2 regions of the Agromyces molybdatiresistens genome follow, and region 1 is predicted to be linked to the other one. Evidence: predicted binding sites of a transcription regulator. Region 1 holds the regulator's gene; the other holds the start of a gene.
What was found. Region 1 encodes HspR, which represses chaperone genes until heat shock. Its sites were predicted from a motif close to AAGTTGAGTCNNNNNGACTCAACTT; they were not measured.
Positions count from the first base shown of each region.

Region 2: a site for HspR is predicted at 1,412-1,436, ahead of ACULK2_RS14630 (Hsp20/alpha crystallin family protein). Genes of this name have one in related genera too.

Region 1 is NZ_CM188258.1:3,670,581-3,673,984, forward strand. Features, by position in the region: gene ACULK2_RS16995 (DUF7882 family protein) at 1-71, shown strand, start outside; gene ACULK2_RS17000 (DUF7882 family protein) at 118-432, shown strand; gene ACULK2_RS17005 (hypothetical protein) at 508-786, shown strand; gene ACULK2_RS17010 (EAL domain-containing protein) at 771-1,553, opposite strand; gene ACULK2_RS17015 (heat shock protein transcriptional repressor HspR) at 1,684-2,106, opposite strand; gene ACULK2_RS17020 (DnaJ C-terminal domain-containing protein) at 2,106-3,107, opposite strand; gene ACULK2_RS17025 (nucleotide exchange factor GrpE) at 3,200-3,404, opposite strand, start outside.
Region 2 is NZ_CM188258.1:3,165,264-3,168,667, reverse strand. Features, by position in the region: gene ACULK2_RS14635 (tyrosinase family protein) at 1-798, opposite strand, end outside; gene ACULK2_RS14630 (Hsp20/alpha crystallin family protein) at 1,474-1,914, shown strand; gene ACULK2_RS14625 (hypothetical protein) at 2,195-3,404, shown strand, end outside.

The DNA of each region.
Region 1 (3,404 bases):
AACTGCTGACCAAGGCCGCCAACTCGGCCGGCGGGCTCCGACTGCTCCCCGAACCGGACACGGGCGCATGACGCCGCACCGCACGCCCCCGCACCGGCTGACATCGAGAGGAATGGCATGGGCACGCTGATCTACGGTCCGCGCATCTCCGAGTTCGAGATCGAGGACCGCACACTCGCGCACCTCCAGTTCGTCATCGCGGCGAAGCTGCAACGGGGGGAGCAGTTCATGTTCACCTGGAGCCACGGGGTCGAGCGCGGCAGCGGTCGCAGCGCGATCTGGATCAGCCCCTCCGCGCAGGTGCATTTCCGGTTCAGCGGCAATCGCGCGCCGCAGCTCAATCGGGTCTGGCTCGAAGTGCTCATGGACAGCGCGAACAGCCGCGCCGGCCTGCACTGGGTGCCGGAACCGGCCGAGGGCGCACCCAGCTGATCCGCCCGGTTCGGTTCCGGCGCCGATTCCCCGACCACCTCCCACCTCCCACCTCCCACAGAACGGAGACACATCGTGCTGATCCATCGTCTGACCGTCGACGGCAAGGACTACTTCCTCCCCGACCCCGTCGACGAGCTGCGTGCGAAGGTCCTGGAGGCCGTCAAGGCCGGCGGCGGCTACGTCAACATCCCGCCGCTGCGCGGCGGCCCGGGCGTCGACATCCTCTTCTCGCCGGGCATGCCCGTCACCTGGACGCAGCTCGACATCGGCGAGGGCGAGGGCCCCGGCACCGGGTCGGGCTCGAGCGGCGGCCCCGACGAGACCTTCCCGGACCCCTACAGTTCCCTCTGACCCGGACCGGCGGCCTCGGCGGCGAGGCGCTCGGACATCTGCTCGGGCCGAATCGGACGCCCGAACAGGAAGCCCTGCGCGCGATCGAAGCCGAGGCGCCGGACCGCGTCCCACTGCCGTTCGTTCTCGACCCCCTCGGCGACCGAACGCAGGCCGTGTCGCCGGGCGTACGCGACCAGTGCGGCGGCGACCTCGTCGTCCTCCGGGAGGCGCTCGATCACCGAGCGATCGACCTTGACCTCGCTGATCGGCAGGCCTCGAGCTCGGAACTCGGCCTCGTCCACGGTCCGGACGTCGTCCAGCGAGATCCCGAGGCCGAGCGCGCGCAGCCGGTGGAGCTCATCGGTGGCGGATGCCGGCGACGGACGGGACTCCGTGAGCTCGAGCGTGAGGAGTGCCGGAGGGTGCGCGAACTCGCCGAGCCGGCGCAGCACTCCGTCGGCGAAACCGGCGTTCGCGAGCTGGACGGCCGCGACGTTCACGGCGATCTCGATGCGCCGATCGGCTGCGAGGAGGGCGGCACCGTACCGGCACGCCGCCCGGAGCATCGCGTCGCCGAGGGCGTCCATCGACCGGCTCTCCTCCGCGATGGGGATGAAGTCCTGAGGAGGGATGACGCCGCGCTCGGGGTGGTACCAGCGGCTCAGCGCCTCGAGCGCCGCGGTGTCGCCACTCGTCGCATCGACCTGGGACTGGAAGACGGCGGCGATCTCACCGCGGGCCGCCGCGCGCGGCAACTCGCGGATCACCCACTGCTCGGATCGCATGTCGCACCTTCCCCGCCCCGGATGGGGACCTGAGCATTCTGCCCACGGTATCCGGAATCGGTCAAAGCGCTTGGCATCAGGATCGAGATCTGTATAATCCCGCTGCAGTGGGATCGGCGCGCGCCCGGTGTCAGCCCCGCTCGAGCGGTCGCCACACCACGACCGCGTTCTCGCGCCGCACGCGCGTGCCCGACCGGAGCGTGACGACCTCGCCCTCGGAGCCGGCTGCGAACACGCGGCGGCCCGGGCGGTTCAGCATCTCGTCGGCGAGCGCGCGTTCGAGTTCCCGCACGCGCACGCGCAACTCGTTCACCTCATTCTCGAGCCCGAGCACGCGGCGGATGCCCTCGAGGCTCACGCCCTCGCTCGAGAGCTGCTGGATCTCACGGAGCTGCGCGACGTCCCGCATCGAGTAGCGACGGGACTTGCCGGCGGTCCGCTTCGGGGAGACGAGTCCCATGCGGTCGTACTGGCGGAGCGTCTGCGGGTGCATGCCCGCCAGCTCGGCCGCGACCGAGATGACGAACAGCGGGCTCTCGCCATCGACCTGCATCAGGCGCTCCGGGCCTTGGCGAGGAGGTCCTCGCGGGGGTCCTCGTCGGGCAGCAGGCCCGAGAACTCGCGGAGCTTCTCCTCCGCGTCCTTCGACAGGTGCGCCGGCACCGCGACCTGGACGACCGCGAGCAGGTCGCCCGTGCCCTTCCTTGTCTCGACGCCGCGACCCTTGACGCGCAGCACGCGCCCGCTCGGGGTGCCGGGCGCGACACGCAGCTTCACCGGCTCGCCGCCGAGGGTGGGCACCTGGATGGTCGCGCCGAGCGCGGCCTCCGCATAGGTGACGGGCACCGTGACGCGGAGGTTCAGGCCGTCGCGCTCGAACACCGGGTGCTTGCGCACCTTCACCGTGAGCACGATGTCGCCGGCCTCGCCACCGTCGGGCGACGGGTGCCCCTTGCCGCGCAGGCGGATCTTCTGGCCGTCGGCGACGCCCGCGGGCACGTTCACGCTGATCTCGCGGCCCTCGGCGGTCTGCAGCGTGATGCGGTCGCCCTTGGTCGCGGTGATGAAGTCGAGCGTGGTCGACGCGGTCACGTCGCGGCCCTTCGTCGGGCCGCCGTAGCCGCGGTAGCCGCCGGTCGGCTGGCCGAAGCGGCCGCCGCCGAAGAGCCCGCCGAGCAGGTCGTCGTAGTCGCCGCCGGGCGCGCCGCCCTGGCGGAATGTGTAGCGGGTGCCGCCGCCCTGCTGGCCGAACATGCCGCCGAAGACGTCCTCGAAGCCGCCTGCGCCGGCACCGCCCGGCGCCGTGAAGCGGGCGCCGCCGCCCATGGCGCGGACCGCGTCGTACTCCTTGCGCTCCTCGGGATCGGAGAGCACGGAGTTCGCCTCGCTGATCTCCTTGAACTTCGCCTCGGCCGCGGCATCCCCCGGGTTCTGGTCGGGGTGGTATTTGCGCGCGAGCTTGCGGTACGCCTTCTTGATGTCGGCGTCGCTGGCGTCCTTCGAGACGCCGAGCGTGGCGTAGAAGTCCTTGTCGAACCAATCCTGGCTGGCCATCGGCGCCTCCTCCCTCGAAATCTAGCGGGTGATGAGCGGCCGACCCGCAGCGTCCGGTCGATGACCGGATGCCGCGGGCCGGCCGCCGTGCGTCACGCGGGCGTCTTGACGACGACCTTGGCCGCGCGCAGCAGCGTGCCGCCGAGCAGGTACCCGGTCTCCACGACGTCGGCGACCGTGTCGACCTCGATCTCGTCGGAGTGCTGCTGGAAGATCGCCTCGTGGCGCTGCGGGTCGAAGGGCTCGCCGACCTCGCCGAACTTGGCGAGGCCCAGCTTCTCCACCGAGGCGCGCAGC
Region 2 (3,404 bases), 510 kb from region 1:
GTCGAGCCAGCCGGAGGTGTCGAGCGACGCGGGATCGATGAGGGTGTCGACGAGCGTGCGCTCAGGATCGAACAGCGCGTTCGGTGCGCCGTCCGGACGCTGCGGCGACCGGAACGGGTGCGGCAGGAACGCGGTGGCGGGCCGATGGTAGTTCCAGTACGGCAGCGCCCACGTCGCCTTCGTGTCGTCGTCGACGTCGGGCAGGCCCGCGATCACGTCGATCAGGATCCGCTCGAAGTGCGCCAGGTAGATGCGGTGCCACGGCAGGAAGTACCACGTGCCGTGCTGGCAGTTCGCGAGCAGCGGGTCGGCGACCGCGAACGGGGTGCCGTGCAGCGCGGCCTGGTAGTCCCACCGAGCCGGCGCCGTCCGGGCCGGATCCTGCAGGGCGGCGACCGCGCGCTCGTACGCATCGACGAACGGATGCCACGGGGCATCCGCCGTCGGCTGCAGCGCCCAGATGTCGTGCCGCACCCGCACCGTCGCGGGCGCCGGCCGCTCGACGGCCGCGGCGATCTCGTCGAGGCGCTGCACGGTGAGCGGCCCGACGTCGGGGAACGGGTTCGCGACGCCGAGTTCCTCCACCTTGAAGCGCACGACCGCGCTCTCGGTCTCGTCGCCGTATTCGCTGTCGACGCCGTGCACCGGCAGCAGGTCGGGCTGCCAGAGGAGCAGCGCCTCCTGCACCCTGCCGACCGCCGGACCGACCCGGTTCTGCGTCTTCGAGATGCGCTCCGGCGCGCCGCCGGCGATGAGCTCGAGCAGGTTGTCGCCTGCGAACAGCTGCGAGGTCAGCATGATGGGCCCCCGTTCCCTCATGCGGAGGCGGCCCGCGGCGCCCGGCGCGCCGCGGCGCGCTCCGATCGGCTGCAGGCTACTCCCGTGCGGGGATCGATTCCCTCCGGGCTGGCCCGGAGACGGCAGGGGATGGGCGGGGCACCGATCGAACCGGCAAGCGATGGGTTCGACGCGTCACGGCTCGCGGAATCACGCGGGCACGAACGCGTCGAGGTGCCGCTGGAGCGCCGACCCGATCGGATCATCGATGGCCGCCCCGGCGGCCCGGGTCGGTCGACGGGTCGTCGGGCGGGGCGATCACCGACTGGGGTCGGACCGCGGCGGTTGGCGCCCCGTACATGCGAAAGCAGGACGAGCCGCGCCATCCCGTCGCCTGGATGGGCCATGAAGCGGCTCATCCTGCGAACTCGATCGGGCAACCCGGTGCGGCGTCGGTCAGAGGTGATGCGAAAGCAGGATGAGGTGCGTCACATGCTCCGAGGAGGTGCCTGTCGAGCGGCTCATCCTGCGAGTTCGCCTGAGCGGGTCGAGGGCAGCTACGGGGTGATCGCCCAGGGCGAACGCGAGGACGAAACGCTTAGCACTCGATGATGGAGAGTGCTAATCTCATACCAAGTTGAGTCGAGGTGACTCAACTCCTGAACCGACGAAGAACATCCACGTGAGGAGACGCTCATGGCAATGACCTGGGACCCGTTCCGCGACCTCGACCGTCTCGCGGCGAGCATGATCGACTCGAGCCGCGGGCCGCGCATGATGCCGATCGACCTGCACCGCGACGGCGACCACTACGTCCTGTCCGCCGACCTGCCCGGGGTCGACCCCGGCTCGATCGACATCGACGTCGACGGCCAGCTGCTCTCCATCCGCGCCGAGCGCACGCTGCGCAACGACGAGAACGTCCGCTGGCTCGTCCACGAGCGCCCGAGCGGCTCGTTCCTGCGTCAGCTCACCCTCGGCGAGGGCATCGACACCGCCGGCATCAGCGCGCACTACGACAACGGCGTGCTGAGCGTGATCATCCCCGTGTCCGAGCGTGCGAAGCCGCGCAAGGTCGAGGTGCGCTCCGCGGCCGGCGACGTCGTGACCCCCGAGGTCACCTCCGGCGGCAACTGATCGGACCGGGCCGGCTCGCGGGCGCGAGTCGACCGATGAACCCAGGCGGGGCGGATGCGCGGCATCCGCCCCGCCTCGTCGTGCACGGATGACACGCGCCGCGGCCCGGCGCGCGACGATTCGGGCATGCCGGGCGCAACGGGCAGCGGAGAACCGGTCGAAGCCGTACGATCGGCGTACGCGCGAGCCCCGCGCGCCAGCCGAAATCCGCACAGCGCCAACCCCGCGGCACCCCGCCGTCCGCCGACACGACGCCCCCGATCCCCCTCGGAGCCCCCCGTTGAGAGCCCCCGCCGATGACGAGCCAACGCCGGACTTCGACGCGCCCGGCCGGGAATCCCGCCGTGCGGGCACGGGAGATCAGCTGCGGGTGCGGCGACGCGAGCGCAGCGCCGACGACCGTGAGCTCGACCACGACGACGACGTCGACGACGATGCGGCCGCACTCGAGCGCGACCGCTGGGCCATGCGTGCGAGCGCACACCCGGGGCGCCGCCCCCGTCGCCGGGCGGCAACCCTCACCCTCGATCCGGACGAGCACCACGACCCGGACCGACGCCGGTACTTCCTGAGTTCGATCCAGCCCAGCGGCGACTACGAGGCCGTCATCGTCGCGATCACCGACGGCGCGCGCCGCCGCTACTTCAGCTCGCGCGACGGCTCGCACTTCATCGAGGTCGACGAGCTCTCGTTCGAGCAGCGACGCAAGAGCGGCTCGCGTTCGATGCTCGAGATCGGCGAGCACGAGTTGCGCGAGCTCGAGGGCGCGCTCATCTTCGTGCGGCCGCTCGACGGGCGCGACCCGATCGCCGAGGTCGCCGCCGCGAAGAAGGCGTCGCTCGAGGCGACGCGTCCGATGGCGATCGTGCCGGAGGCGCCGGTCGATCGCGGCCCCGCTCCCAGGGCGGCGGGCGAGGCGATGACGGATGGCGCAGCCGGCGCCCCACGCGACCCGGACGCGGTCGTGGCGGACGTGCCGTCCGAGGTCGAGGAGGCCGAGACCGACCCCGAGGCGAGCGAGCCGGGCGTGCGGCGACGCTCGACGTTCGAGCCCGTGCGCGAGCCCGTCGAACCGGCTGAACCGGCTGAACCGGCCGAATCGCCCGAACTCACCGAATCGCCCGAACTCACCGAATCGCCCGAATCGCCCGAATCGCCCGAATCTCGCGAGCCGACCGAGCCGACCGAACCGACCGAACCGACCGAGCCGGCCGAGCCGGCCGAGTGGGCGGAGTCCGCGGCAGCCCGCCCGGATCTCGGCGCAGGAACGGAGCAGGACGCGGCGGAGTCCGCCCCGGCAGCTGCAGCGGGCGGAGCGCCCGCAGCCGCCGAGCCGGATGAGGCCGCCGGATCCCCGTCATCCGCCTCGACGGCGGTCGCGCCGCCCGGCCCGGTCGAGCCGGCACCCCCGGCCCACCCCGTGGTGGCGCCTCCCGCGCCGCCCGTCGCCTCCGCACCGCGCCGTGGGCCCCTCACGGCGCTCGAGGCCG